4 regions of the Streptomyces sp. NPDC002513 genome follow, and region 3 is predicted to be linked to each of the others. Evidence: riboswitches for the same ligand, from Rfam matches in the RefSeq annotation. Region 3 holds a riboswitch; each other region holds the start of a gene.
The links. Region 3 has a riboswitch for cyclic di-AMP ahead of ACWD5Q_RS32280 (M23 family metallopeptidase). Riboswitches for the same ligand answer to the same signal wherever they lie in the genome.
Positions count from the first base shown of each region.

Region 1: linked by a shared signal. The riboswitch ahead of ACWD5Q_RS06045 (NlpC/P60 family protein) and the one ahead of ACWD5Q_RS32280 (M23 family metallopeptidase) in region 3 are both predicted to bind cyclic di-AMP.
Region 2: linked by a shared signal. The riboswitch ahead of ACWD5Q_RS07445 (NlpC/P60 family protein) and the one ahead of ACWD5Q_RS32280 (M23 family metallopeptidase) in region 3 are both predicted to bind cyclic di-AMP.
Region 4: linked by a shared signal. The riboswitch ahead of ACWD5Q_RS06445 (transglycosylase family protein) and the one ahead of ACWD5Q_RS32280 (M23 family metallopeptidase) in region 3 are both predicted to bind cyclic di-AMP.

Region 1 is NZ_JBSFXK010000005.1:181,069-188,066, forward strand. It holds gene ACWD5Q_RS06035 (FAD-dependent oxidoreductase) at 1-1,256, opposite strand, end outside; gene ACWD5Q_RS06040 (PP2C family protein-serine/threonine phosphatase) at 1,476-2,501, opposite strand; gene ACWD5Q_RS06045 (NlpC/P60 family protein) at 2,783-4,072, opposite strand; cyclic di-AMP (ydaO/yuaA leader) riboswitch at 4,079-4,238, opposite strand; gene ACWD5Q_RS06050 (hypothetical protein) at 4,502-5,029, shown strand; gene ACWD5Q_RS06055 (hypothetical protein) at 5,250-5,447, shown strand; gene ACWD5Q_RS06060 (SHOCT domain-containing protein) at 5,563-6,042, shown strand; gene ACWD5Q_RS06065 (PP2C family protein-serine/threonine phosphatase) at 6,122-6,998, opposite strand, start outside.
Region 2 is NZ_JBSFXK010000007.1:91,433-98,430, reverse strand. It holds gene ACWD5Q_RS07455 (hypothetical protein) at 68-421, shown strand; gene ACWD5Q_RS07450 (SLAC1 family transporter) at 399-1,367, opposite strand; gene ACWD5Q_RS07445 (NlpC/P60 family protein) at 1,589-2,749, opposite strand; cyclic di-AMP (ydaO/yuaA leader) riboswitch at 2,758-2,922, opposite strand; gene pcrA (DNA helicase PcrA) at 3,176-5,695, shown strand; gene ACWD5Q_RS07435 (M23 family metallopeptidase) at 5,746-6,998, opposite strand, start outside.
Region 3 is NZ_JBSFXK010000081.1:3,839-10,836, forward strand. It holds gene ACWD5Q_RS32260 (class I SAM-dependent methyltransferase) at 85-915, opposite strand; gene ACWD5Q_RS32265 (TetR/AcrR family transcriptional regulator) at 978-1,577, shown strand; tRNA gene ACWD5Q_RS32270 (tRNA-Met) at 2,353-2,426, shown strand; gene ACWD5Q_RS32275 (PP2C family protein-serine/threonine phosphatase) at 2,939-4,096, shown strand; cyclic di-AMP (ydaO/yuaA leader) riboswitch at 4,365-4,522, shown strand; gene ACWD5Q_RS32280 (M23 family metallopeptidase) at 4,534-5,565, shown strand; gene ACWD5Q_RS32285 (aldo/keto reductase) at 5,847-6,791, shown strand; gene ACWD5Q_RS32290 (PrsW family intramembrane metalloprotease) at 6,870-6,998, opposite strand, start outside.
Region 4 is NZ_JBSFXK010000006.1:77,585-84,582, forward strand. It holds gene ACWD5Q_RS06430 (nucleoside triphosphate pyrophosphohydrolase) at 1-520, shown strand, start outside; gene ACWD5Q_RS06435 (cytochrome P450 family protein) at 757-2,043, shown strand; gene ACWD5Q_RS06440 (transglycosylase family protein) at 2,255-3,334, shown strand; cyclic di-AMP (ydaO/yuaA leader) riboswitch at 3,533-3,700, shown strand; gene ACWD5Q_RS06445 (transglycosylase family protein) at 3,704-4,429, shown strand; gene eno (phosphopyruvate hydratase) at 4,734-6,020, shown strand; gene ACWD5Q_RS06455 (FtsB family cell division protein) at 6,121-6,597, shown strand; gene ACWD5Q_RS06460 (DUF501 domain-containing protein) at 6,682-6,998, shown strand, end outside.

The sequences.
Region 1 (6,998 bases), on a different contig from region 3:
TCCCAGGTGGTGAAGCGGATGTTCCGCTCGGTCAGGAACGCCTCCACCGCCTCGGGCGCGGGGGAGGCGGGCGTGTGCAACCGCCCGCCGGCATGGTCGTCCAGCAGGTTGGCGACCGTCTCGTTGGCGTCGCCCTTGGTGTGACCGATCAGGCCCACCGGACCGCGCCGGATCCAGCCGGTGACATAGGTGGACCGCAGGTGCTCGCCGTTCTCCTCCACGACCCGCCCGCCCTGGTCCGGCACGGTTCCCGACTCGAGATCCCAGGGCAGCTTGGGCAGCGGGTCCGACAGATAGCCCACGGCTCGGTAGACCGCGGTCACGTCCCAGTCCCGGAACGTCCCCGTGCCCTTGACGTTGCCGGTGCCGTCGAGGGCGGTGCGCTCGGTGCGCAGACCGACGACCCTGCCGTCCTCGCCGAGGATCTCGGTGGGCGACTCGAAGAGGTGCAGGAACAGCTTGTGCGGCCGGTCGCCGACGTCCCGGATCGCCCAGTTCTCCAGTGTCTTGGCGACCATGTCGGCCTGCTTGTTGCCGCGCCGCGTCGCGATCGAGCCCTCGTCGTAGTCGATGTCCTCGGGGTCGACGATGACCTCGATGCTGGGGGAGTGGTCCAGCTCCCGCAGCTCCATCGGGCTGAACTTCGCCTGCGCCGGGCCGCGGCGTCCGAAGACATGGATCTCCCGGGCCTTGTTGGCCTCGAGTCCGTCGTGGACGTTCGGCGGGATCTCGGTGGGCAGCAGCTCGTCCGCGGTCTTGGCCAGGACGCGGGCCACGTCGAGCGCGACGTTGCCCACGCCGAGGACGGCGACCTTCTCGGCCGTGAGGGGCCAGGTCCGCGGCACGTCCGGATGTCCGTCGTACCAGGAGACGAAGTCCGCCGCGCCGTAGGAGCCGTCGAGGTCGATGCCGGGTATGTCGAGGTCCCGGTCGGCCGTGGCGCCCGTGGAGAAGATCACGGCGTCGTAGAACGTCCGCAGGTCGTCCAGGCTGATGTCGGAGGGGTAGTCGACGTTGCCGAACAGACGGATCTGCGGCTTGTCGAGCACCTGGTGCAGGGCCGTGATGATGCCCTTGATCCGCGGGTGGTCGGGGGCGACGCCGTAGCGTATGAGGCCGAACGGGGCCGGCATCCGCTCGAAGATGTCGATGGACACACCGGACTCGGCGGCCACCTCGGACTTGAGCAGGGCGTCGGCAGCGTAGATCCCGGCGGGGCCGGCTCCGACGATGGCTACCCGCAGGGGGCGCGGCATGATCAGGTTCCCTTCGAGCGGTGACAGACGGCTCGTCGGAAACCCTAAACTAAGGCAAGCCTTACTTGGTACGAGGGTCCCCTCTATGACGTCATAGGACTACCTTATGGGTCATCGCCGGGTTTGTGGTGACAGACCGCCTGGCTGGCGAGCGGGCCGGCCGCCGGGCCCGGAGGACCGTCACGGCCACCCCGGCACCGGAACGGCGCCGTGGCTCACCTACTCGCCCCGGTGCTCCGGGGTGAGAAGGAGCATCGTGGCGTCGTCGCGGACCGTGTCGCAGAAGCGTACGAGATCTTCCCACACCCGCTCGGGCGTCTCTGCGGGATCGTCGTCCGCGAACCGGGGAAGCCGGTCGACGAGGGGATAGAACATGCCGGTCGCGTCGCGTGCCTCCCAGATGCCGTCCGAGGCCAGGAACAGATGGTCGCCGCGCTCCAGCGGCCGGGTGACCTCGTCGTAGGTGCCGCCCTCGCTCAGCCCGATCCCGAGGGGAGTACCCGACGACACGTCCAGCTCGGTGGCCTTGCCGTCGTGGAGCAGCACGGGCGGCGGACTGCCGCAGGCGATGATCCGTACCGTCCCGGCATCGGGGGTGAACTCCAGCAGCACCGCCGTCGCGAACAGCTCCCCGAGCTGGGAGTTTCCCGAGTCCGCCAGCAGCCTGCGGTCGAGGCGGGAGGCGACCGAGGGCAGATCGGGCTGGTCGAGCACCGCTTCCCGGAAGGCCCCGAGCAGCGCGGCGACGGTCGAGACCGCCGACAGCCCGTGTCCCTGCACATCGCCCATGACCACGCGTACCCCGGTGGGGCCCTCGCGCACGTCGAAGAAGTCGCCGCCTATGAGCGTCCCGCGCTGGGCAGCCCGGTACAGACCCGTGCAGTGGACCTGTCCCACCCGCTCCGGCAGCGGGGGGACCAGTGCGTTCTGAGCCGCCTCGGCGACCGTGCGCTCGACGTTCAGCTGGGCGTCGCGATGGCTGCGCACATACGACACGAACACGCTCAGCAGGGCGACGAAGATGATGGTGAGCAGATCCGCGTTGCCCGGCCGGTCCAGGTGGAAGGCGCGGGTGTGCTGCACTCCGATGACGAGGACGCCGAGCAGCGCAGTGGCTGAGGGTCCGTAGGACAGGACGGCCAGGGGCGGGATGGCTCCCAGGAGGAATCCGATGTCCAGCGGCGAGGGCGCGGTCAGGCTGACGACGGCCACGATCATCAGCAGGACCACGGGCAGCACCTTCACCCACCAAGGGGGCGGCGCGCCGCGCAACCAGCCGCGCTGGTCCCCCTTCCGGTGAGTCCGTGTGACACCCAGGCTTTTCACATCCCCTACGCTCCTCCGCGAAGCCGTCTGCCGCAACGCCCACGATGGCCGCGTGAGCTGTCCGAACGCGCAGGTGAGACGGTGCGGACGAGCCGCCGAGGCGTTGCTTCGAGCACTCTCCGTCACCGGTGATCGACGAACGGCCGGCCGAGGGCCGAGGACCGGGGGAGAACGTGAGCAGTGCCGCGCACACGGGTGGGTCACGCGGGCCGCGTCACGCTGTGGATCGCCGCCTCACCGGCGTAGCGGACCGCCTCCTCGCGGATGAAGGCGCCCGGGCCCGGTGCGTGGATCATCATGCCGTTTCCGGTGCAGAGGCCGACATGGCCGGCGTCCGGGTTGAAGAACACGAGATCGCCGGGCCGGAGGTCGGTGAGCGGGATCGCCGGGCCGACCGCTGACTGATCGCGGGCCGCACGCGGGAGGGTCACCCCGGCCGCCTTCCAGGCGGCCTGTGTGAGACCGGCGGCGTCGTACGAGTCGGGTCCGGCCGCGCCCCAGAGGCACGGCCTGCCGATCTGCGCGCGGGCGAAGGCGACCGCCTTCGCGGACTTGGTGTCGTACCCCGGCTCCTGTGTCCCGCCGATGCCGAGGGGGAGCCCGGTGCCGGGAACGGTCTCGGCGCCGTGGAACGGTTCGGTCGTGGTGAGCGGTTGAAGGTCCGTCAGCGGTTCCGTGGCGAGGGGGGCCGCGGCGGAGGGGCCCGCGCCGGCCGAGGCGGCCGGGATGCCGCTGCCGGGGGCAGGGGGCTGCTGCCACGGCCAGGTCCCCTCTACCGCGCGGCCGGCCTGCTCCTCCGCCGTGCGCCACGCGTCCGTCGCCGGCCGGGACCCGATCGCCAGGGGCGGCGTACCGCGCCGTGCGGTGTGCCGGGCCAGCAGGTCACGGGCCGCGGCGAGCTTGTGCCGGTTGCGCTCCTTGGCGGTCCTCGGGGTGGCCGGACCGGGCATGGTGACCGTCGAGGGCAGGTCCCGGGAAGTCTCCGGCCTCTTCTCCGGGGCCGCCGGCAGCGCGGCCACGGGACCGGCGGTCAGCTCCGCCGCGGGACGCGCGGCCGGCCCGGCGGTGAGTTCGCGGACGGGCCGGCCGGCCGTGTCCGGCTCGCGGAGGACGAGGTCGCTCCCCGGACGACTCGCCGGGCCCGAGGGCCGGGCCGCGTCCGGACGGTCCGGCATCCTGTCGGGCGGCAGTGCGGCCGGAACGGTCGGCCCCAGCCTCAGACGCGCCGCCTCGAACCACTGCCGGGTCACGTCGTCGAGGACGGGATCGGCGCCCCGGCGCTCCGTGCCGAGCACCGGGGTGGCACGCCTCTGTGCCCCCGTCGCTGCCGCGCGCGTCGCGTTGAAGGTCCCGCTGTCGGTCTCCGCCCGGTCGTACAGGCTCTGGATCCGCTGCCGGACCTCGTCGTGGCTCGGCCCGTCGTCCTCGGTGAACCTGCGCATGCCGGGGAGGCCGAAGTCTCCGGGGCCCGGGGTTCGCTCCGGCGCCATGGGGCGTACTCCTTCCGTGCTCCGCCTACCGGGTGAGTTGTCGGGTTCGGGCGGACGGATCCGGAAGGTGTGCCCTACGGCCCCTGCCCTGTCGGGCAGTCGGGCCGATTCACCCCGTGGTCGGTCGGGTCCCCGGTTCCGGTCGTGGTCAAGGCGAACCGGATGAGGCGGAGGCCGTGCAACCCGGCGATGTTCGCCGGAGGGAGTTGCGTAGCCTGTTCGTCAACCTAGCCAACTTGTGTGCCTGGTGTGAAGGTTGAAGCGCTGAATGTCCGGTACCTCTGTGTGATGTTCGTCCGGGCGTTCCCGTAGGGCTTGCCTCGCGCGCTCTCGCCTCGCGTGTCTGATATTCCGTTCTTCAGGTGTTTCGGCATGATGAGTCCGATGCTTCGGCAGGATGAGGTGGAGCGCTCAGGAAGGTCATCCCCCATGCGACGCAGGTCCAAGGCGGACGACTCCGTCGCCCGGGCGCGTGTCGCCGAGCGCCGGGCGCGTGCCGACTACACCGGCGGTGTCTACGGCTCCCTGCTCGCCGCCTCGGTGGTGGTCGGCGCCGGCGCCCACGGCCCGTTGCCGCGGACGGAACTGGTACTGCTGCTGTTGGGCACCGGCGTGGTGTTCTGGATCGCGCATGTGCACGCCCAGCTGTTCGGCGCCCACCTGGCACAGCCGGGCCTGGACCGCCGGACCGTGCTGCATGTGTGCCGTGACGAGTGGCCGATCGTCAAGGCCGCCGTCCCGCCGGCCGCCGCGGTCGCCGTCAGCCCGCTGCTGGGCCTGGACGTGCGGGGCGGGATCTGGCTGTCGCTCGCCGTCGCCGTGGCCGGGCAGATGGGCTGGTCGGCCGCCGCCGCACGCCACGCCGGCGCCTCCTGGCGCCTTGTGGTGGCCTTCGCCGCGATCAACCTGGTGATCGGTCTGCTGATCATCGTGTTCAAGATCGCACTGAAGGACTGACGGCCAGAGCCGTTCCGAAGGGCTGACGGTCAAGACCGTTCCGAGGGGCCGACGGCGCGGAGCCGACCCGTCCCGGCCCCGCGGGGCGGGACCGGTGCGGCAGCGGGCCATGCCCCGGGACGGTTCACCTGTCCCAGGTGAGGCGCGGGCACGCGCCGGGGCGGACGATCACGGGAAGCGGCGCACTTCGCGCCCCAGGCCATCTGCGAGAGAGCAGCTCATGCGCTACGAGATCCGCGTCGACGGGCAGCTGTCGGACACGCTGGCCCAGGCCTTCCCGGAGCTGGACCACGTGACGATGTCCGGCCAGACCGTCCTGTTCGGCCCCGTCCTCGACGAGGCACACGTGTACGAGCTGCTGGCCCGCTTCCAGTCGCTCGGACTGCACGTCCTGGAAATGCGCCGACTGCCGGAGTGACGGTGACCGCGCCCGCTCACCCGTCCCGGGTGAGGCAGGCCGCCGGATGCCGTGGGCACGCTGAAGGCGGCACGGGGCCGCTGTCGGGGCGCACGCCCGGAACGGAGGAGGAGAAATGGTCACGCAGACGTACCTCGCGTACGACTACCCACTGCTGAGCGCCTTCTGGACACTGCTGTGGTTCTTCCTGTGGGTCATGTGGTTCGTCCTGCTCTTCCGGGTCGTCCTCGACATCTTCCGCGACGACTCCCTGGGCGGCTGGGCCAAGACCGGCTGGCTGGTCTTCTGCATCGTGCTGCCCTTCCTCGGCGTCTTCGTGTACGTCATCGCCCGTGGCAAGGAGATGGGCCGCCGGGAGATGTCCCAGGTCCGGGCGCAGCAACGGGCCCTCGACGACTACATCCGCGAGACGGCAGGCCGCCAGGGGCCTGCCAGCAGCGTCGACCAGCTCGCCAAGCTCTCCGAGATCCGCGCCCGCGGCGACATCACGGACGACGAGTTCCGCAGGGCGAAGGAGCTGGTCCTGGCGGGCCACGCCCCCGGGACTCCCCCGCCGCCCACCCCTCCGGGCAGCTCCACCCCCTCGGGCACCTGAGGGCGCGACGGACCGCCCTGCGGCAGGCGGAGAAGGCCGTGGGTGCGGCAGATTCCCTTCCGTCGGCAGGAATCGTGGATCACCTGTCCTGCGGCTGGTTCTGGGGCCGGTGACGGAAGCCGTCGGCGTGAATGATCCGCGGGTGCGGACGGCCGTGGTGGACGGTCGGGGTCCGGTGGAGGGCGATGAGCGCGGCGTCGTCGCCGAGGTGCCCGCCGGTGTGGGCGAGCAGGTCACGCCGGATGCGGTGCAGCAGCGCCTCGGGACTCTCCTCGGTCCACTGGGCCACGCGGTCCGCGAGCGGATAGAAACGGCCGGCGGCGTCCCGCGCCTCGATGACGCCGTCGGTGTAGAGCAGGAGGGTGTCTCCGGGCTCGAAGGAGAACACGTCCAGGTGGTAGTCCGCCGCGTGTGCCGAACCGATCCCCATCGGGGGCGCGGGGTGCACGCTCGGGACGGTGACCACGTGACCGGGGCTCAGCAGGAGCGGCGGCGGATGCCCGCAACTGGTCATGCGGGTGATCGGGTCCCCGTCGGGGATCTCCATCAGCAGGGCGGTCGCGAAGCGTTCGCCCGCTTCCTCGGGCGGCTCGAAGTCGGCCAGATAGCGGGTGACGCTCTGCTCCAGCGTGGCGGCCAGATCCCGTAGGGACGTCTGCCGGTGGCCCGCCTCGCGGAAGGCGCCGAGCAGCAGGGCGGCCTCGCCGATGGCCGAGAGGCCCTTGCCGCGTACGTCGCCGATCATGACGCGCACCCTGCTGTCGGCCCGGGTGGCGGCGTACAGGTCGCCGCCGATCTGCGCCTCGTCCTCGGCCGCAAGGTACAGACAGGCCACCTTCAGGGGGCCGATGTTTTCCGGCAGCGGCCACAGCAGGACGTGTTGTGCGGCCTCGGCCACCGACCGGACCTGGGCCAGCTGGCGACGGTGCCGGTCGCGGACGGCGCAGTAGACCACG
Region 2 (6,998 bases), on a different contig from region 3:
GTCGTCGCCGTCCCGCCTCGTGGCCCGGTGTCAGAGCCCTCCGCGTCCCTCGTTAGGCTCCGGCTTCATGGACGTACTCATCCATCTCTTCGTCGGCCTGCACATCGTCGGCATCGCCGCGCTCCTCGGCGGCTTCCTCACCCAGATGAAGGCGATGGGCCGGGGCACGGCCCGCTTCGTGCCCGCGATGCTGCACGGCGCGCTGACCATGCTGGTCACGGGTGTGGCGCTGGTCGGCCTCAACCAGGCGGAACATCACACCATCAACACGATCAAGATCGGCATCAAGCTGGCCCTGCTGATCGTGATCCTCGGCCTGGTCTACGTGAAGCGCGACGAGGAGCAGGTCGAGAAGCCCCTCTTCGCCCTGGTCGGGGCGCTGACCATGGTGAACGTCTTCATCGCCGTGCTGTGGACCTGAGGCTGACCGCCCCGGACCCGACGGCCCCGACGAGGACCGCGCACCAGACCGCCACCGCGATCCACAGCAGCACCTGGCCGGGGCCGCGCAGCCATGGCGCTCTGAGGCCGTCGGCGACGGACAGCGCCGCCACCGCCGTCATCCCCATCGGGAAGACGGTCGACCACCTCCGTACGTCGTAGCCCGTGCGCGGCCGGCCCAGCTCGGCCGCCGCCAGTACGCAGTACCAGGCGAAGGCGAGGGCGAGGAGGGCGATGGTGACGCTCCGCAGGACACCGGTGTCGTCGATGTTCCAGAGGTAGAGGCCCACCTGGGCGGCGTGGACCAGCCATGCCCCGGCCACCGCGGCGAGGGCGAGCGCACCGCCCGCCACCCACTGGTCGCCCGCGCCGGCCGTCACCTGCCGCCGGTCGAAGCACCACAGCCCGATCAGGTAGAACGCCAGACCGAACCAGAAGAACACCAGCGCCAGATGGGCGAGCCAGGCCACTCGCACGGCCGCGGCCAGCACCGCCCCGAGCACCGCGATTCCCTCCGTGGCCAGGCAGCCGAGGAACACCGCCCCGGACATACCGCGCTCCCAGTTCCGTACGACCAGGAGGACCAGAGCCGCCCACAGCACGAAGGCCAGCGCGAGGAGCGCCTCGGCGAGCTGCTGCCGGTCCAGGAACGACACCCGGGTGCCCAGCACGGCGGTGGCCGGGACCACCGCGAGCGCGGCCGGGGAGCCGGCCGGCCACCTCGCGCGTCCCCACAGCGGCCGTAGGGCGATGGCGGCGGCCAGTCCCAGCCAGGCGGCGCCCGCCAGGGCCAGGGCGATACGGGAGACCAGCTCGTGCCCGGTCTGGTGCAACCCGACCGACAGGACGCCGGTCGCCAACACGGCGGCCCCGGTGACGGGCGGACGCTGCGCCCACCAGGTGTGGAGCGCGGAGGTGCCAGACATGCGCCCGATGCTAGGGACGCGCGCACGGCTTGCGTACGGGGCACGCGCGCGTGGAGCCCGAAAACAACCCCACGCGCGCGTGGAGCCCGCGGACAGCCACGCGCGCGTACCGCCCGAAATTCCGGGGCGTGCCGCACGGGACCCGTGTGGCCGGGAAACGGCCACACCCCTGGGGCCCGCCGGAGCCTTGTCCCGGCCCGCCGGAACCGGAGTCGTCGGACTCAGGCCGGCCGCACCACGCTGTGGATGATCGACGCACCGCCGTAGTAGACCGACTCCTCGCGAACGTAGGCGCCCGGCTTCGGGGCGTGGATCATCATGCCGTCGCCGATGTAGAGGCCGACGTGGCTGATGTCGTCGTAGAAGAAGATCAGGTCACCCGGCTGGGCGTCGGAGAGCGACACCGTGGTGCCGACGTTCACCTGGGCGTACGTGGTGCGCGGCAGCGTGACTCCGGCGGCCTTCCACGCGGCCTGGGTCAGGCCCGAGCAGTCGTACGACCCGGGGCCCGTCGCGCCCCACACATACGGCTTGCCGATCTGCGCGCGGGCGTAGGCGAGGGCCTTCGCGGCCTGCGTCGCGTACGAGGAGTCCGCTGCGGTGGACCCCGAGGAGCCGGCCGTGGTGGTCGGCGACGGCTGCTGTGCTGCCTTCTCCTGTGCCGCCTTCTGCTGTGCCGCCTGCCGACGGGCCAGCGCCTCCGCCTGGCGCTGGGCCTCCTCCTGCTTCTGCTTCTCGAGCGCGGCGAGCCGCGCCTTCTCCTGCGCGGTCAGCTCGGACAGCAGCTCCCGTGCCGCGGTGAGCTTCCTCTGGACGTCCGACTTGGCCGTCCGGAGCGTCGTCTGCGACTCGGTGAGCGTCCGGAGGCTGTCGGTGGCCTCCTGGCGCTTCCTCATCGTCGCGGCTTGTTCGGTGACGTACTGGTCGACCGCTTCCTTCTGACGGCTGGTGAGCCGGCTCATCAGCTGCGTCTGGTCGAAGTAGTCCTGGGGGTTGTCGGCCAGCAGGAGGGTGGCCGTGTCGGGGGCCGCGGCCCCGGTCCGGTACTGCGCGGCGGCGAACGAACCCAGCTCCTCGCGCGCGTCGTTGAGCTTCTGCGTGCGCTGGGCCACGTCGTCGAGGAGGGAGTCGACGTTCTTGCGCTGCTCGGTCGATCTCTCCTTGGCCGCGTCGTACTTCTCGGTGGCCGACTCCGCCTGGCGGTAGAGGTCGTCGACCTTCTTCGCGACCTCCTCGACGCTGGGCCTGCCGTCGGCGGCGGGCGCGGCGTGGGCCGTCTGCGAGAGCAGTGCCACGGAGGTCAGGGCGGCCGTCGCGAGGGCGGGGGTCCGCATGCCCGCGATGCGTGGGCCCGAGGTGCGGGACTTGCGGTGCGGCGCCATGAGAGGCGTCTCCTTCCGTATTCCGCCTACCGGGTTAGCTGTCGGGTTCGGGCGGGTGGTTCGGAAGGTGTGCCCTACGGCCGTGTCCCCCAGGACGCTCGGCCGATTCACCCCAGGTCGGGTGGGTCCCCGGCTCCGGCCGCACGGGGCACCGGACTCGGCGGAGGCCGCGCGGCCCGGCGACCTTCGCCGGTGGGGGTCGTGCGGCCCGCCCGGCACGCTAGCCAACTCCTGTGGTTCTTGTGAAGGTTGATGCGAGATATGTCCGATACATTTCCGTGACCTCGGCCGCGGGGCCCCGCATCGGGCGCGCACCGTGAACGGGCGGGTCCGGACGGTGACCCGTGTTGTGCGAGTCCGGTCCATGGCACGGAGTTTTCGGGACGGCGGCCGGTTGTCGGTGGAGCGCCCTAGACTCGGAGAGCGATGAGCAGCCTCTTTGACGACAGCTTCCTGGCGGACCTCCAGGCCACCCCGGCCCCTGAGGAGGAACCCCCGCCGCCCGAGGACGATCATGCTCCGGAGCCGGTTCCGGACGATCTGTTCGGCGGGCGCTTCGACCTGCCGCCGGACCGGGACGCCTACTACCGCGACGGCGCGCCCCGCCCGGCCATCGACCCCCGGGCGCTGCTCGAGGGGCTGAACGAGAACCAGCGCGCGGCGGTCGTGCACGCCGGCTCCCCCCTGCTCATCGTGGCCGGTGCCGGCTCCGGCAAGACCCGTGTGCTCACGCACCGCATCGCCTATCTGCTGGCCGAGCGGGGTGTGCATCCCGGGCAGATCCTCGCGATCACCTTCACCAACAAGGCGGCGGGCGAGATGAAGGAGCGGGTCGAGCAGCTCGTCGGCCCGCGCGCGAACGCGATGTGGGTGATGACCTTCCACAGCGCGTGCGTCCGCATCCTGCGCCGCGAGAGCAAGAAGCTCGGCTTCACGTCCTCCTTCTCGATCTACGACGCCGCCGACAGCAAGCGTCTGATGGCGCTCGTCTGCCGGGACCTGGACCTCGATCCCAAGCAATTCCCGCCCAAGTCGTTCAGCGCCAAGATCTCCAACCTGAAGAACGAGCTGATCGACGAGGAGGACTTCGCCGCCCAGGCGACCGCGGGAGGGTTCGAGAAGACCCTTGCCCAGGCGTACGCGCTCTACCAGTCGAGGCTCCGCGAGGCGAACGCACTCGACTTCGACGACCTGATCATGACGACGGTCAATCTGCTGCGTGCTTTTCCGGACGTCGCCGAGCACTACCGCCGCCGCTTCCGCCACGTCCTCGTCGACGAGTACCAGGACACGAACCACGCCCAGTACGCCCTGGTCCGCGAGCTGGTCGGCACGGTCGAACACCCTGTGGACGCGCCGTCCGGCGAGGACGGCCTCCAGCCCGCCGAGCTGTGCGTCGTGGGTGACGCCGACCAGTCGATCTACGCCTTCCGCGGTGCCACCATCCGCAACATCCTCCAGTTCGAGGAGGACTACCCGGACGCCACCACGATCCTCCTGGAGCAGAACTACCGCTCCACGCAGACGATCCTGAGCGCCGCCAACGCGGTCATCGAGCGCAATGAGTCGCGCCGCCCCAAGAACCTGTGGACCAACGCGGGCTCGGGCGCGCGGATCACCGGCTATGTCGCCGACACGGAGCACGACGAGGCGCAGTTCGTCGCCGACGAGATAGACCGCCTCACCGACCGGGGCGAGGCAAAGCCGGGCGATGTCGCCGTCTTCTACCGCACCAACGCCCAGTCCCGTGTCTTCGAAGAGGTCTTCATCCGCGTCGGCCTGCCCTACAAGGTCGTCGGCGGCGTCCGCTTCTACGAGCGCAAGGAGGTCCGGGACGTCCTGGCCTACCTCCGGGTGCTGGCGAACCCGGAGGACTCCGTTCCGCTGCGGCGCATCCTGAACGTGCCGAAGCGGGGCATCGGTGAACGCGCCGAGGCGATGATCGACGCCCTGTCCCAGCGGGAGAAGATCAGCTTCTCGCAGGCACTGCGCCGCGTGGACGAGGCGTACGGCATGGCGGCCCGCTCGACGAACGCGGTCAAGCGGTTCAACGCGCTGATGGAGGACCTGCGGACGATCGTGGAGTCGGGCGCGGGCCCGGCCACGGTCGTGGAAGCCATCCTGGAACGCACCGGCTATCTGGCCGAACTCCAGGCCTCGACCGACCCCCAGGACGAGACCCGCATCGAGAACCTCCAGGAACTCGCCGCCGTGGCCCTGGAGTTCGAGCAGGAGCGCGGCGAGGACGCGGCGGGGGCCGCCGGCCCGGGGGGCACACTGGCCGACTTCCTGGAGCAGGTCGCCCTGGTCGCCGACTCCGACCAGATCCCCGACGACGAGGAGGGCGGCGGCGTCATCACGCTGATGACCCTCCACACCGCGAAGGGCCTGGAGTTCCCGGTGGTCTTCCTGACCGGCATGGAGGACGGCGTCTTCCCGCATATGCGGGCGCTCGGCCAGACCAAGGAACTCGAGGAGGAGCGGCGCCTGGCGTACGTGGGCATCACCCGCGCGCGAGAGCGGCTCTACCTCACCCGGTCCGCCCTGCGCAGTGCCTGGGGCCAGCCCTCGTACAACCCGCCCTCGCGCTTCCTGGAGGAGATCCCGGACCAGCACGTGGACTGGAAGCGGACGGGTGCCTCCTCCGCACCCGCTTCCACGGGTCCCGTCTCGGGCGTGGCGGCCTCCCTGTCCTCGTCACTGTCCTCGGCCCGGTCGCGGTCCTCGGCCGCGGGAGCGTCCGGGTTCGCCACACGCCGGGGCGGTGCGACGGAGAGGCCGGTGGTCTCCCTGGCGGTCGGCGACCGCGTCACGCACGACCAGTTCGGCCTGGGCATGGTGGTCGGGGTGAAGGGCACGGGTGTGAACGCGGAGGCGACGATCGACTTCGGGGACACGAAACCGAAGCGGCTGCTGCTGCGGTACGCGCCGGTGGAGAAGCTGTAGACCGCACGGGCAGGCCCCCGCCGAACGGCGGGGGCTCACCGGTGGGTCGATCAGGTGGGGTCCAGCCCGTGGCTGCGCAGCCAGGGCAGCGGGTCTATCGCGGCACCGCCGTTCGGCCGTACCTCGAAGTGCAGATGGGGGCCGGTGGAGTTGCCCGAGTTGCCGGAGTACGCGATCGGCTGGCCGGCCTTCACGACCGTCCCGGGTGCGACCCGGTAGCTGGAGAGGTGGCAGTACCACGTCTCCGTGCCGTCCATGGCTGTCAGGATCAGCATGTTGCCGTAGGCGCTGTTCCACTGGGTGCGGACCGTGCCGTCGGTCGCGGCCATGACCGTCGTGCCGTAGGAGACGGGGAAGTCGATACCGGTGTGCACCGACATCCAGTTGACCCCGGCCTGGCCGAAATAGGCGCTGAGCCCCCGCTGTGTGACCGGCAGCACGAACTTCGGCCGCATCCGCTCCTTGAGGGCCGCCTCAGCCGCCGCCTTCTTCTTCTCGGCCACCTGCTGGGCCTTGAGGTCGATCCGTTCCTGCGTACGGCTCGCCCGGTCCGCGAAGTCGTTCGCGCCCGCGGAGAGGTTCTCCAGCTGGGAGTCCAGCTTGTTGTTCGCGGTGGACGGTTTCACCGGCGTCGCGTCGGACGCGCTCGCCGTCGTCTCCTTGGTGTCGCTCCCGCCCACGCCGACGGTCGCGGCGGCGATCCCGGCGACTCCCATCACACACGCCGACGGCACGGCGATGGTCAGCAGCGCGGAGCGCCTCGCCGGGGTGCGGCGCCGGGACCGGCCGGCCGCGCGGGACGCGGCACGCGAGGCCGGCGCGGGAGTGACCTCTTCCTGGTCGTCGAGCAGGGGCGCGTCGTCGGACGGCTCACGCGGGGGTGCCGACTCGTCGTCGTCCGGGGCGTGCCGCTCGTGCGGGAGCTGTTCGAAGGTGGCGGTGGCCTGCTGGTCGAAGGCGTCCGCGGTGTCGAAGACCTGCGTCTCCGGGTGATCGAAGGTCTGCGTCGCGGCCTGGTCGAAGGTCCGCGTCGCGGCCTGATCGAAGGACTCGGCCTGTTCGAAGTGCGACGTCGCCGTGGTCGCCGCCGTCCGCGGGGCGTGCGCCTCGTGCTCGCCGGTGGCGCCCGCGTTCCACTGGGTGGCGTCGTACGCCCCCGTGTCGAATCCCTGCGTGCCCCAGTCCCACTGGGTCGCGTCGGCGGACCGGCCGGCCTCGTGCCAGGCCTGTGCGTCCCACTGGCCGGTGGCCTCGGGGGCCCCGGCCTGCGCGGGGATGCCGGCGAGCTGCTGGTAGCCCGCCG
Region 3 (6,998 bases):
GCGGGAGAACCTGCCCCGCCTCCTCGGGTCGTCGCCGAGCTCATCAGTCTGCTCGCGCTCGGCGACGCCCGACGTTTGCGGTGGTCAGGCCGTGTTGGAGCGGGTCGAGGTGATCACGACGGATGTGTAGGGCATGGTGGCGTGGCCGCCGAGCTTGTCGATCGCGGTCCCGGCGCTGTCCAGGACCTCCGCCGTTTTGTCTGCGGGGAGTTGGGTGAGGCCGCCGAAGGTGGGGAGTTGGTCGAGCCACTCGTCTCGGGAGTAGGTGCGCTCCCAGGCGAAGCGCCACTGTTCCGGCTCGCTGAAGCTGCCGGTCTGCCGGATCCCGTCGGCGATTTTCGCGAACAGTGGCTGGTATGCGTCCACGGCCGATCCTCTCAGCAGGCCGGGGTTGAACGGGGAATCGGGGGCGACCCGGTGGAGTGCTTCGGCGAGGGCGTCGATCACCTCGGCCGGTAGCTGGGGGACGTGGTGGAAGGGAGCGAGTCGGCCGCCGGGCCGGAGCACCTGGGCCGCCTTGGCCGCGCCGGCGACGGGGTCCACCCAGTGCCAGGCGGTGCCGGCGATGACCGCGTCGAACTGCCGCCCGGCCGGCTGCCAGTCCTCGAACCTGGCGACCTCGACCTCGACACGGCTGCGTCGCGCAAAGGCGGCCATCCGCTCGTCGGGCTCGACACCGAGCACCGTGCAGCCGGCCGCCCGGAATTGCCGGGCCTCGATGCCGGTCCCGGCTCCGACGTCGAGGACGTGCCGACCGGGGCTTGCCGCGACGATCCTGTCCACCAGGGCCTGGGGATACGGCGGTCGGGCGCGGTCGTAGCGTTCGGCGTCCACGCCGAACGACTCGGCCGTCTGCCGGTGGCGATGGGGCTCGGGCCCGGGCTTGTCCGGCTGTCCCTGCGATAAAGTGGGCATGCGCCCACACTAATGGGCGGCTGCCCACTTGTGGAGGCGGGGGCGGCGCGGAAAGGAAGACAATGCCGTCAGGGGTGCACATCCACAACGTGCGCGGCCAGTTGTTCGAAGCCGCCGAGCGAGTCCTGCGCCGGGACGGGCCCGACGCGTTGACCAGCCGGGCGGTCACTGAGGAGGCGAACTGTGCCAAGGGCGTACTGCACCGGCACTTCACCGACTTCGACGCCTTCCTGGCCGAACTGGTCCTCGACCGCGTCCGCGGCATCGAGGACCGAACCACGACTCTGCGCGCGGCCGCCGGCACCGGGAGCGTGGTGGACAACCTCACCGACGCGCTGCAGGACCTGTTCGGTCCGGTCACAGTGGCAATTGTCGCGCTCATCACCTTCCGCGACGGCCTCCGCGCCCGGCTGCGCGAGGCCGGTCTGACCGGCATCCCACTGGCCATGCAAGCCACCGCCATGATCGCCGCCTACCTCGCCGCCGAACGGGAGCTGGGACGCCTGGCCGGTGACGCCGACATCGACACACTTGCCCCCACCCTTGTCGGGGCCGGGCACCTGCTGTTCGCCGACCGGACAAGCGCCCCGCCGCAAATCGCTGACGTCTACAAGATGGTGACCACCGTCATCGCCGGCGCCTTGCGACCACCCCAGTCGTAGGTCGAGCCGCCGGTCAGGTGACGGAGGATTGCACTTCGCAGGAGGCTGAGCAGGTGCTCTGCTTCGTGGATGGGAGCGGTGCCCGCGGGAGGTGGCTGCGAGGGGGCTGGTCTGTTCGATCAGCTGAACGCCTGCGGCCCTTTCCAGGGCATGGAGCTGATGCGTGAGTGTCGCCGAAAAGGAGGCGCTGATCGATGGACAGATTGGGGGCAGAGACGTTCCGACGGTGGGCCTGGTCGGTTCGTATGAGCCACTCGAACACGGCCTGCCCGGTGGTCGTAGCGGCGTCCGAGGCCAAGATCGCGAGGGTGGTGCCGATCGCAGCGGCCGTGCCGGCTGCAGCGTCAGCCCACGCGTCGCAGCCGACGCGTACTCCCCGGGATGATGCTTGTGCCCCTTCGCCGCCCTGCCCCGCCGCCACGGCACGGACCCGTGGAAACTGCCCCGGCGGAGCTGCCCGAACTCGACGCTGCAGACCGAGTCGCCCTCGTACCGGATCGAAGCCGTCGCAGACTCCTGACTGTCAACCCTGACGCTTGTACGCTTGGTGACCATGAGCTGACCGCAGGAAGCCGCCCAGGACCAAGAGGCCGGATGATCGAGAAGTTCCCGGGACTGATCGCCACCGACCGCAGGTGCTGCTAACGCGCCCCGGAAGATTGCCAGCCGACTGCTGGAGATCGACCGACACGGCTCACGCGGACCCGGAACCTACACCGTGGACCTCAACGTGTGTGCCTCATGTCCCGCGCATGGCGTACACTGGATTCATCGACGCGGGGTGGAGCAGCTCGGTAGCTCGCTGGGCTCATAACCCAGAGGTCGCAGGTTCAAATCCTGTCCCCGCTACTGAAGGCCGAGGGCCGGAATCCGAAAGGGTTCCGGCCCTCGGTGTGTTCCGTGTTCTTCACCCGCTTCTCCTCTTCCCGCCCGCGGGCCTCTCCCCTCCCCGCCCGCACGGTGTGTACGCCGGTCGGCCCACAGCGGTCGCCCCCCGCCCGTCCTGCGATAAGCCTGGACGGGTGGTGCAGCAAGGAGGCGCGTGGCGGATCGAGGCGCCGTGCGACGAGCAGGACGGCGGGCCAGAGCCCGGAACTCCGTACGAAGGGACCGGTGGCCTGTACGACCGAACCGGTGTCCCGTACGACCGGACCGTCGGCGGCCCGGCCGTCACTCCTCTCCCGGAGGACGGCGGCGACCGGCCCTGCGAGCGGTCCCACGAACGACCCGGGGGCGTCCGGTCGCCGGGTACCGGGTCCGACGCCGCGAGGGGGGCGGATACCGGGTCCGGGAACGTCGGACCGCCGGGCACCGGGCCCGGGGATGCCGGGCCGCCGGACACCAAGTCCGAGGGTGCCCGCTTGCCGCGCACCGGGTCCGGTCAGGTCCGGCCCCCGGAGCCGGGCCCGGCGGAGAGCCGGCGGAGTGCGTACGCGCGGGCGTTTCTGCGGGCCCTGCCCGCGCTGCTCATCGGCCTCGGCGTCTGCTGCGGCCGGCTCGCCCCGTCCGCCTTCCCGGCCGTCTCCCTCTTCACCGCCGCCCCGCTCGTCGCCGCGCCCCTGCACTCGCTGCGCGGCACCGTCTTCACCGGCGCCGCAGCCCTCGCCGCCGTCCCGGCCGTGCACCTCGGACTCGGCGCACCGGGGCTGTCCGGCGCGGCCACCGAGGCGGTCACCACCGCTGCCGCCGCCGTTCCCGCCGTCCTGATCAATGTGCTCGTACGCCGCAACGACGCGCGCCTCGCCTCCGCCCGCCGGATCGCCGAGGCCGCGCAGCGCGCCGTGCTGCCCGAGCCCCCCGCGCGGATCGGGGGGCTCCAGATCGCCGCCCGGTACGAGGCGGCGCAGGCCGACGCCTCCATCGGCGGTGACCTGTACGCCGTCCAGGACTCCCCGCACGGCGTACGGCTCGTGGTCGGGGACGTGCGGGGCAAGGGGATGGGTGCCGTGGCCGCGGTCGCCGTCGTGCTCGGTGCCTTCCGGGAAGCCGCCGAGCAGGAGCCCACGCTGGAGGCCGTCGCCCAGCGCCTGGAGCGGGCGCTGTCGCGTGAGGGCATCCGCCGGGACGACCCCGACGCCCACGAGGAGTTCACCACCGCGGTCCTCGCCGAGATCCCGCACGAGGACGCGGAGGTCCCGGACGGGAAAGGCGTCGTCCGTATCGTCAGCCGGGGCCACCCCGCCCCCCTGCTCCTGCTCCCGGACGGCACCCTGCGCGAACTGGAGGCCCGCGAGCCGGCGCTGCCGCTCGGCATGGGCGACCTCGCCCTGAGGCCCGACCGTGCGGAGGAGTGGGACTTCCCGCCCGGTTCGACGCTTCTCTTCTTCACGGACGGCGTCTCGGAGGCCCGGAACGCGCGCGGTGAGTTCTACGACCCGGTCCGCCGCCTCGCCGGCCGGGTCCTCCCCACCCCCGGCGCCGTGCTGGCCGCCGTCACGGAGGATGTCGCCCGCCACACGGGCGGGCAGGCGACGGACGACATGGCACTGCTGGCCGTACGCCGGTCCGAACCCTCCTGAACCCGTCGAGGAGCCAAGCACCGTCGAACGCCCGGGCCTTGTCACGATGGGTGAACGGATGGCGCCCCTCCGCATAACAACTGACACACCGTCATAACGAAGGGGGCGGGTGAGGTGCGGCCAACTCGCCCGATTTTTGCCGTTCCTGTCGTGAAAGTCCTGGCCAGCAGCGTTAATGATCTGTCGGAACGGCTTGGAATCCGGGCCCCGCGTCTATTAACGTTCGATAACGCAGCGCGGTCGTCCCAGCCGTCAGCAGAGGCGGCTCCGTGCGCACGTGCCGAATCCCGCAAGGGAACCGGGGAACCACCACCTTGGGGTGAATCGAGCAGATACCGCCGTGTCACAACGGCCGGTATACGCGCGTAGGAGACCTTCCTGCTCCGAACCCGTCAGCTAACCCGGTAGGCGAAACGGAAGGAAAGGAGTGCGCCCACGTGGCGTCCAACCGGCCCGCCGAGAACACCTCGTCCGCCCCTGGCGGTACGCAGACGATCGACTTCGCGTCCCGCACCGACGAGGGCCCCTGGGAGGAGTGGAATCCCACCGAGGATTCCGTCCGGGCCGTCCGCGGTCGGCATCGTGTCACCAAGCAGCGCGGCGGACTCGCCCGCAGCTCCACCGTTCTGGGCGTCGGCGTGATCGCCGCGGTCGGCGCGGGCGGCATGGCCACCGCGCAGACCGGCAAGCCGCCGGTGTCCATATCCCTCCCCGACCTCTCCTCGGTCACCGACTCGGCCAAGGCGCTGATCAGCGAGGACACCAGCGCCCCCAAGGGCTCCACCACCACCCTGAGCGCCGCCGGCGTGAACACCGCAGACGCCGCCGCGGGCACCAAGGACGCGGGCGAGGCGTTGCGCGCCCGGATCATCCAGCAGGCCGAGTCCCAGCAGGACCGGGTCGCGGAGGCGGCCGCACAGGCCGCCGAGGACGCCGCCGCCAAGAAGGCCGCCGCCGCGGCGGCCGAGGCTCGGGACGCCGCCAGGGCCAAGGCCGCCGCCGAGAAGAAGGCGGCGGAGGAGGAGGCCAAGAAGAAGGCCGAGGCCGCCCGGCTGGCGGAACTGGCCAAGCAGTTCGCGCTGCCCACCTCGTCGTACACCCTGACCTCGCGCTTCGGTGACGCCGGCGCCATGTGGTCCTCCGGCTACCACACCGGCCTCGACTTCGCCGCCCCCACGGGCACGCTCATCAAGGCCATCCACAGCGGCACCATCACCGAGGCGGGCTGGGCGGGTTCGTACGGCTACCGCACGGTCCTCACCCTCGACGACGGCACCGAGCTGTGGTTCTGCCACCAGTCCTCGATCAGCGTCACCGCCGGCCAGAAGGTGTCCACCGGCGACGTCATCGGCCGCGTGGGCGCGACCGGCAACGTCACGGGGCCGCACCTGCACCTGGAGGTCCACCCGAACGGCGGCAGCGCGATCGACCCGATGGCGTGGCTGCAGAGCAAGGGCGTCAACCCCTGATGCCCGCGTCCCCGTCCTCCGCCCCGGCGCGCGTCCCCTCCTGAACCCCGGCGGTCCTGGCGACAACCCCCCGACGCCAGGGCTGCCGGTCAAGTGCGGGGAACGCCCGGCGGACGGAACCGGGCGGGACGGCTTCCGGGCAAAACCGCGTGGAGCGGCCTTCGGGCGCACGTGCGTGGAGCGGCCACCAGGCGGAACCGCAGGGAACGGCCTCCGGCGGAACCACCCCGAACGGCCTCCAGGCGGAATAAGGGCCTCCAGAGCGAGTGCTGAACTGAAGCATGACTTCCCTTCGCAAGCTCGGCTCCTCGGACCTCGAGGTCTTCCCCCTCTCCCTCGGCGGCAACGTCTTCGGCTGGACCGCCGACGAGGCGCAGTCCTTCGCCGTGCTCGACGCCTACGCGGCGGCCGGCGGCAACTTCGTCGACACGGCCGACTCCTACTCGGCGTGGGCCCCCGGCAACAAGGGCGGCGAGTCCGAGACCGTCATCGGCAAGTGGGTCGCGGCGCGCGGCAACCGCTCCGACGTGATCATCGCGACCAAGGTCAGCCAGCACCCCGAGTACCAGGGGCTCAGGGCCGCCACCATCAAGGCCGCGGCCGACGCGTCCCTGCGCCGTCTGGGCACCGATTACATCGACCTCTACTACACGCACTTCGACCAGCCGGACGTGCCGGTCGAGGAGATCATCGGCGCGCTCGACGACCTGGTGAAGGCGGGCAAGGTGCGCGCCATCGGCGCCTCCAACATCTCCGCCGAGCGCCTGCAGGCGTCCCTCGACTTCTCGGACCGCGAGAACCTGGCCCGGTACGTGGCGCTGCAGCCGCACTACAACCTGGTCTCGCGCGACACCTACGAGGGTCCGCTGCAGGACGTCGCCGCCGGCGCGGGCCTGGCAGCCGTTCCCTACTATGCCCTCGCGTCCGGCTTCCTGACCGGCAAGTACCGGCCGGGCACGACCGTGGACTCGGCGCGGGCGCAGGGCGCGGGCAAGTACCTGGAGACCGAGCGCGGCCGACGCGTGCTCGGGGTCCTCGACGAGGTCGCGCAGGCACGGGGCGCTCAGATCCCGACGGTGGCCTTGGCCTGGCTCGCGGCCCAGCCGACGGTCGCGGCCCCGATCGCCTCCGCCCGCACGGTGGAACAGCTGCCCGCACTGCTGGCGGTGGCGGACCTGACCCTGACGGACGAGGACCTCGCCAGGCTGACGGAGGCGTCGGCGTGAGCGGTATCCGGTGAGGGCTGCCCCCGCGCCGGGGACAGTCCTCAGCTCCTACGGACAGCACGGGCTATTACGGGGACCCTACGACCGATAGGGGTTGTACGCGGGATTCGGCGCCGTCGGCCCGTGCTGCGGCGCCGGGTACCACGGGACGTACCCGTGTCCGTACCCGTAGCCCGGCCAGACCGGCACAGGCGCCGTCGTGCGCGC
Region 4 (6,998 bases), on a different contig from region 3:
GCTGGGCGACGTCCTGCTCCAGGTCGTCTTCCACGCCCGGATAGCCGAGGAGGACCCGGACGCCCCCTTCTCCATCGACGACGTGGCGGGCGGCATCGTCGCCAAGCTGATCCACCGCCATCCGCATGTCTTCGGCGACGAGACCGCGACGACACCGGAGGAGGTCAAGGAGCACTGGCTGCGCACCAAGGCGATCGAGAAGCGGCGCACGTCGGTGACGGAGGGCGTCCCCCTGGGGCAGCCGGGCCTGGCCCTGGCGGCGAAGCTGTCCTCCCGGGTGCGCTCGGCGGGCCTGGACGTGCCGCTCCCGCAGGGCGAGGGCATCGGCTACGAACTGCTGGCGCTCGCCGCGCACGCGGAGGCGGAGGGGGTGGACCCGGAGGCGGCCCTGCGCGCCGCCGCCCGCGCCTACCGGGACGCCGTACGGGCCGCCGAGGGGCTCGGACCCACGACCGAGGAGACCGAACCGGAGGCCGGGGAGCCGGGACCGGAGGCCGAGGGGCACGGGCCGGAGGCGTAGGAGCGGGGACCAAGGGGGTGCGGGCCGGAGGCCGGAGGCGGCGGCTCGGGACGGAGCGGCGTAGGCGGTGGGGCCGGAGACGGGAGGCTCGGGTCGGAGGCTTGGGCGCTGGAGCCGGGGCGGGGGCTCGGGGCGGAGGCTTAGGCGGTGGAGCCGGGGCGGGGCTCGGGCCGGGGCGGGGTGCCGGAGACGGACCTGGCAGGGCGGGGCGGGGCCGCCGTGGATACGGTCGGGGAGTGACCGACCAGCACCAGCCCGCCCGCCCCGCTTCCACCCCCGGCCCCGAACTCTTCACCTGGGAGTTCGCCGCCGACCCCTACCCCGCCTATGCCTGGCTCCGCGAGCACGCCCCCGTGCACCGGACGCGGCTGCCGAGCGGTGTGGAGGCGTGGCTGGTCACCCGTTACGCCGACGCCCGGCAGGCCCTCGCCGACCCGCGGCTCAGCAAGAACCCGGCGCATCACGACGAGCCGGCACACGCCAGGGGGAAGACCGGTATCCCCGGCGAGCGCAAGGCCGAGCTGATGACACACCTGCTCAACATCGACCCGCCGGACCACACCCGGCTGCGTCGGCTGGTCTCCAAGGCGTTCACGCCCCGCCGCGTCGCCGAGTTCGCCCCCCGGGTGCAGGAGCTGGCCGATCAGCTCATCGACCGGTTCGCGGACCGCGGGTCCGCCGATCTCATCCACGAGTTCGCCTTCCCGCTCCCCATCTACGCGATCTGCGACATGCTCGGCGTCCCCCGCGAGGACCAGGACGACTTCCGGGACTGGGCGGGCATGATGATCCGGCACGGGGGAGGTCCCCGGGGCGGGGTCGCGCGGTCCGTGAAGAAGATGCGCGGCTATCTCGCCGACCTCATCCACCGCAAGCGCGAGGCACTGTCCGAGACGCCCGGCCCCGGCGAGGACCTCATCTCCGGGCTCATCCGCGCCTTCGACCACGGCGAGCACCTCACCGAGAACGAGGCCGCCGCCATGGCCTTCATCCTGCTCTTCGCCGGGTTCGAGACCACCGTCAACCTCATCGGCAACGGGACGTACGCCCTCCTGACCCACCCCGGGCAGCGGGCCCGCCTCCAGACCTCGCTCACCCGTGGCGAGAGGGACCTCCTGGAGACCGGTGTCGAGGAACTCCTGCGCTACGACGGCCCGGTCGAGCTGGCCACCTGGCGGTTCGCGACCCGGCCGGTCACCATCGGCGGGCAGGACATCGCCGCCGGCGACCCCGTCCTCGTGGTGCTCGCCGCCGCGGACCGGGATCCGGAGCGGTTCGCCGGCCCCGACGTCCTGGACCTCTCCCGCCGTGACAACCAGCATCTCGGCTATGGGCACGGCATCCACTACTGCCTCGGCGCCCCCCTCGCCCGGCTGGAGGGACAGACCGCGCTCGCCACGCTCCTCACCCGTCTCCCCGACCTGCGACTCGCGGTGGATTCAGCCGATGTGCGCTGGCGTGGCGGGCTCATCATGCGGGGATTGCGCACGCTTCCGGTGGAGTTCACGCCGGTTCCGAAGTGAGGTCATCGCCGTACCGGCGGTGCCGCGGAGTGAGGTGGCGGACACGCCGACGGCCGCGGAAGGGTGACACTTTCTCAATTCCGTGATGTTCACGTGATCTACGCTGCATTAACTTGTGACAAGCGTTCGACTGCGGATACCTTCACGCAGCAACGCGGCGGTATGCCACAGCCGCCGCGTTGGTCACCGCTGTCGCGCGAAAGGCAACCGCATGATCTCCGGGAACGGTCGGCACCGTCGCCCCCGCCAGGCTCCGGCTCTCATTGTCGCGGCAGGGGTCACCGGCTCAGCGATCGCGATCCCGCTCCTCGGTGCCACCGGTGCGAGCGCGGCCAGCGGTACGACCTGGGACCAGGTCGCGGAGTGTGAGAGCGGCGGCTCCTGGAGCGCCGACCACGGCAACGGCCGGTACGGCGGACTTCAGTTGACCCAGAAGGACTGGGACCGGTACGGCGGTCTCGACTACGCCCCCCGTCCCGACCAGGCGAGCCGCTCCCAGCAGATCGCCGTCGCCGAGAAGATCCTCGACCAGCGGGGCGCCTCCGCCTGGGGAGCCTGCGGCCGGGCCTCCGGGCTCAGCAAGGACTCGGCCGCCGCGGACGTCGACACGGGCGTGGGCGACCACTCCTCCCGCAGCGACTCCGTCTTCTTCTCGGACTCCGGGGTGGACTTCGAGCCGTCCGGCTCATCCGGCTCGGCCGGTTCATCCCACTCTTCCGGCTCGTCCCACTCGTCCGACTCATCCCCTTCGCGGCACTCGTCCGGAGCGTCGGACTCGGCCACGTCGTCGTCCTCCTCGTCGCCTTCCTCCTCCGTATCGCCGTCGTCCCCCTCCTCTCCCTCGTCCTCGCCGTCCTCGCCGTCCTCGACGGCGACCGATGACTCGCGCGGTGACGTCGGCGACACGAGCGGGTCCCAGGATTCCCTCGACCCGCTCTCGGTCGCGACGAAGAGTGACGATTCGGGCAAGGCCGGGCAGAGCGGGGCGTCTTCGGCCGGGGGCCGCCACCGTGGCGGCAATGGCGACGAGGGTGACGCGGGCGGCCGTGCGGACGGGTCGTCCGGCCGTCATGCCTCGCGCGGCTCCGCCGCCGCACGCGAGGCGGCCGACGACGCGTACACCGTCCACCGCGGGGACAATCTGTCGGCTATCGCCGACTCCCTTGACCTCAAGGGCGGATGGACCGCGCTGTACGACGCGAACAAGAAGACGGTCGGAGCCGACCCCGACCTCATCCTCCCCGGTCAGAGCCTTGCGGTCACGGTCGGGTTGTCCGGGGGCGGGTCCTGAACTGCCGCCTGGGCGAAGACATTTCACGTCCCACTTCGCGTCGAATGTCCGGTTTGATGAGAGTGAGATATGAGTCTCATAAGCCCTGATCGTCTTTGGAATTCGGCGCAACGACTGCTTACGGTCGTGATCGCTCGCCACAGCGGGCTCCGACGGTCGCAACGCCGAATCCTGCCAGCGGCCGTGTGGGAACAGTCGTCGCGTCAAGCGCCGTAGGCAGGAGCGGGGGACCCAAGGTAGGCGCCGCGCCCGGGAGTTGACCGGGTGCGGCTTGGGGTGGAGCCGCGCACCGGGGAGGTGTGCGGCCGGGCAACTCAACCGGCCCGAACCCGACAGCTCACCTCGCAGGCGTCGGTGAGGGGATCCATCATGCTGTGTTCCGGCAAGAACAAGCACCGCCGTCCGTCCAAGGTCGTCCGCGCCCTCGCGCTCGCCGGTGTCGCCGGCGCCGCCGTCGCCGCCCCGCTGATGGCGGCCGGCAACGCCTCCGCCGCCACCGCCACCCAGTGGGACGCCGTCGCCCAGTGCGAGTCCGGCGGCAACTGGTCCATCAACACCGGCAACGGCTTCTACGGCGGCCTGCAGTTCACCAACTCGACCTGGGCCGCTTACGGCGGCACCGCCTACGCCCCGCGCGCCGACCTGGCCTCCAAGTCCCAGCAGATCGCCGTCGCCGAGAAGGTCCTCGCGGGTCAGGGCAAGGGCGCCTGGCCGGTCTGCGGCACGGGCCTGTCCAGCACTCCCTACGACGGCACCCCGGCCGCCACGGGCAGCTCCGCCGGCTCCGGCACCTCCACGAAGAGCGCCACGCCGAAGAGTGCCGCCCCGAAGAGCACCACCACCCGCTCGACCGAGCAGCAGGCGGCCAGCCGTTCCGCGCAGCGCCCGGCTCCCCAGAAGACCGTCACCACCCCGACCGGCGAGAAGGTCAAGAAGGGCGACGGCGAGTACAAGGTGGTCAAGGGCGACACTCTCAGCGCGATCGCCGAGAAGCACCACGTCCAGGGCGGCTGGGAGAAGCTGTTCCAGCTGAACAAGGACATCGTCGAGGACGCCGACCTCATCTATCCGGGCCAGCAGCTGCACCTGAAGTGACAGCCGCCCGGCGGCGGGCCCCCGGCGTCCCCCTGGCCGCGGCCCTCGCGGCGGGCGTCACCTGAGGACCGCCCCCGTCCCCACGGGCTCCCCGCTCCGGTGCGTTTCCCCCGTACGCACCGGAGCGGGGCTCTTTGCTTTTGCGTCCCCTCTTCGCCACCTCGCCTTTGTTCCGTTGTGGAACAATGCGGACCGTCATCCTCTCCACGGGACGGTCGGTCGGCTGGCCGATGCCCCGGGGCGGTTAGGCTCTAGTCGCTGGGCACACCAGCCCCGCACTTCCCGTGTCACATCCAAGAAGGAGATGCTCGTGCCGTCCATCGACGTCGTCGTAGCCCGGGAAATCCTGGACTCCCGAGGCAATCCCACGGTCGAGGTCGAGGTCGGCCTCGACGACGGCAGCACGGGTCGTGCCGCCGTTCCGTCCGGCGCCTCCACCGGCGCCTTCGAGGCCATCGAGCTCCGTGACGGCGACCCCAACCGCTACCAGGGCAAGGGTGTCGAGAAGGCCGTCCTCGCGGTCATCGAGCAGATCGGCCCGGAGCTGGTCGGCTACGACGCCACCGAGCAGCGCCTGATCGACCAGGCGATGTTCGACCTGGACGCCACCGACAACAAGGGCTCCCTCGGCGCCAACGCCATCCTCGGCGTCTCCCTCGCCGTGGCCCACGCCGCCTCCGAGGCCAGCGACCTCCCGCTCTTCCGCTACCTGGGCGGCCCGAACGCGCACCTGCTGCCGGTGCCGATGATGAACATCCTGAACGGCGGCTCGCACGCCGACTCCAACGTGGACATCCAGGAGTTCATGATCGCCCCGATCGGCGCGGAGTCCTTCTCCGAGGCGCTGCGCTGGGGCACCGAGGTCTACCACACCCTCAAGAGGGTGCTGAAGAGCAAGGGCCTGTCCACCGGCCTCGGCGACGAGGGCGGCTTCGCCCCGAACCTCGGCTCCAACCGTGAGGCCCTCGACCTGATCCTCGAGGCCATCAAGGAAGCCGGCTACGCCCCCGGCACGCAGATCGCCCTCGCCCTCGACGTCGCTGCCTCCGAGTTCTACAAGGAGGGCAAGTACGTCTTCGAGGGCGAGGAGCGCTCCGCCGCCGAGATGACGAAGTACTACGAGGAGCTGGTCGCGGCCTACCCCCTCGTCTCCATCGAGGACCCGCTGTTCGAGGACGACTGGGCCGGCTGGAAGGTCATCACCGACAAGCTCGGTGACAAGGTCCAGCTGGTCGGCGACGACCTGTTCGTCACCAACCCCGAGCGCCTCGCCCGCGGTATCGAGGAGGGCGCGGCCAACGCCCTGCTGGTCAAGGTCAACCAGATCGGCTCGCTGACCGAGACCCTCGACGCCGTCGAGCTGGCCCAGCGCAACGGCTTCAAGTGCATGATGTCCCACCGCTCCGGCGAGACCGAGGACGTCACCATCGCCGACCTGGCCGTCGCCACCAACTGCGGCCAGATCAAGACCGGTGCCCCGGCCCGCTCCGAGCGCGTCGCCAAGTACAACCAGCTGCTGCGCATCGAGGAGATCCTCGACGACGCCGCGGTGTACGCCGGCCGCAGCGCGTTCCCGCGCTTCAAGGGCTGAGCACGCAGGGCAACGCCTTAGCCAGTCGTCCGTACGTCCCCGTACGCGGTCCCGTACCGTGTGCGGGGACGTACGCACGTGTGAAGGGGAGGCGGAAGACATGGCCGTGAAGGACCGTGACCGGTTCTCCACCGCGACCAGGCTGCGGCTGCTCGGAGAGCAGACGGCGGCCCGGGTCTACCGCTCCCAGACCAGACGGCAGGCCCGCCGTTCCCGGCTGACCGGCCGGGCCGCCCTGCTCGCCCTCGTGCTGTGCTCGCTGATCGTGGCGCTCGCGTACCCGATACGGCAGTACGTCTCCCAGCGTGCCCAGATCGCCGATCTGGAGCGGCAGCGGCAGGAGGCCCGCAACCGGGTCGAGCAACTGCGCGACCTCAAGGCGCGCTGGCAGGACGACGCGTACGCGGAGCAGCAGATCCGGCAGCGGCTGCATTATGTGATGCCGGGCGAGACCGGGTACATCGTGGTCGACCCGGACCCGGCCAGGCAGTCCCGCGTGCACCGGACGGCCCTCGCGCGCCCCTGGTACACGGGCGTCTGGGACGGGGTGGACAAGGCCGACGCGTCCGAGCAGTGAACCCGACAGAGCCGACAGAGCCCGACCGTGCCTGACAGAGGCGCACCGGAGCCCGACAGCGACACAAGAGAGACTTCGTACCGCATGGAAACGCCCCCGCCGCCCACCCCGCGCACCGAGCCCACGGACGCGGATGTCGAGGCCATCCAGCAGCAGCTCGGCCGCGCGCCGCGCGGGCTGCGCGCCATCGCGCACCGCTGCCCGTGCCGGCAGCCGGACGTCGTGGAGACGGCGCCGCGGCTCCCCGACGGGACCCCCTTCCCGACGACGTACTACCTGACGTGCCCGCGCGCCGCCTCCGCGATCGGCACGCTGGAGGCGGGCGGCGTCATGAAGGAGATGACGGAGCGTCTGGCGGCCGACCCGGAGCTGGCCGCCGCCTATCGCGCCGCGCACGAGGA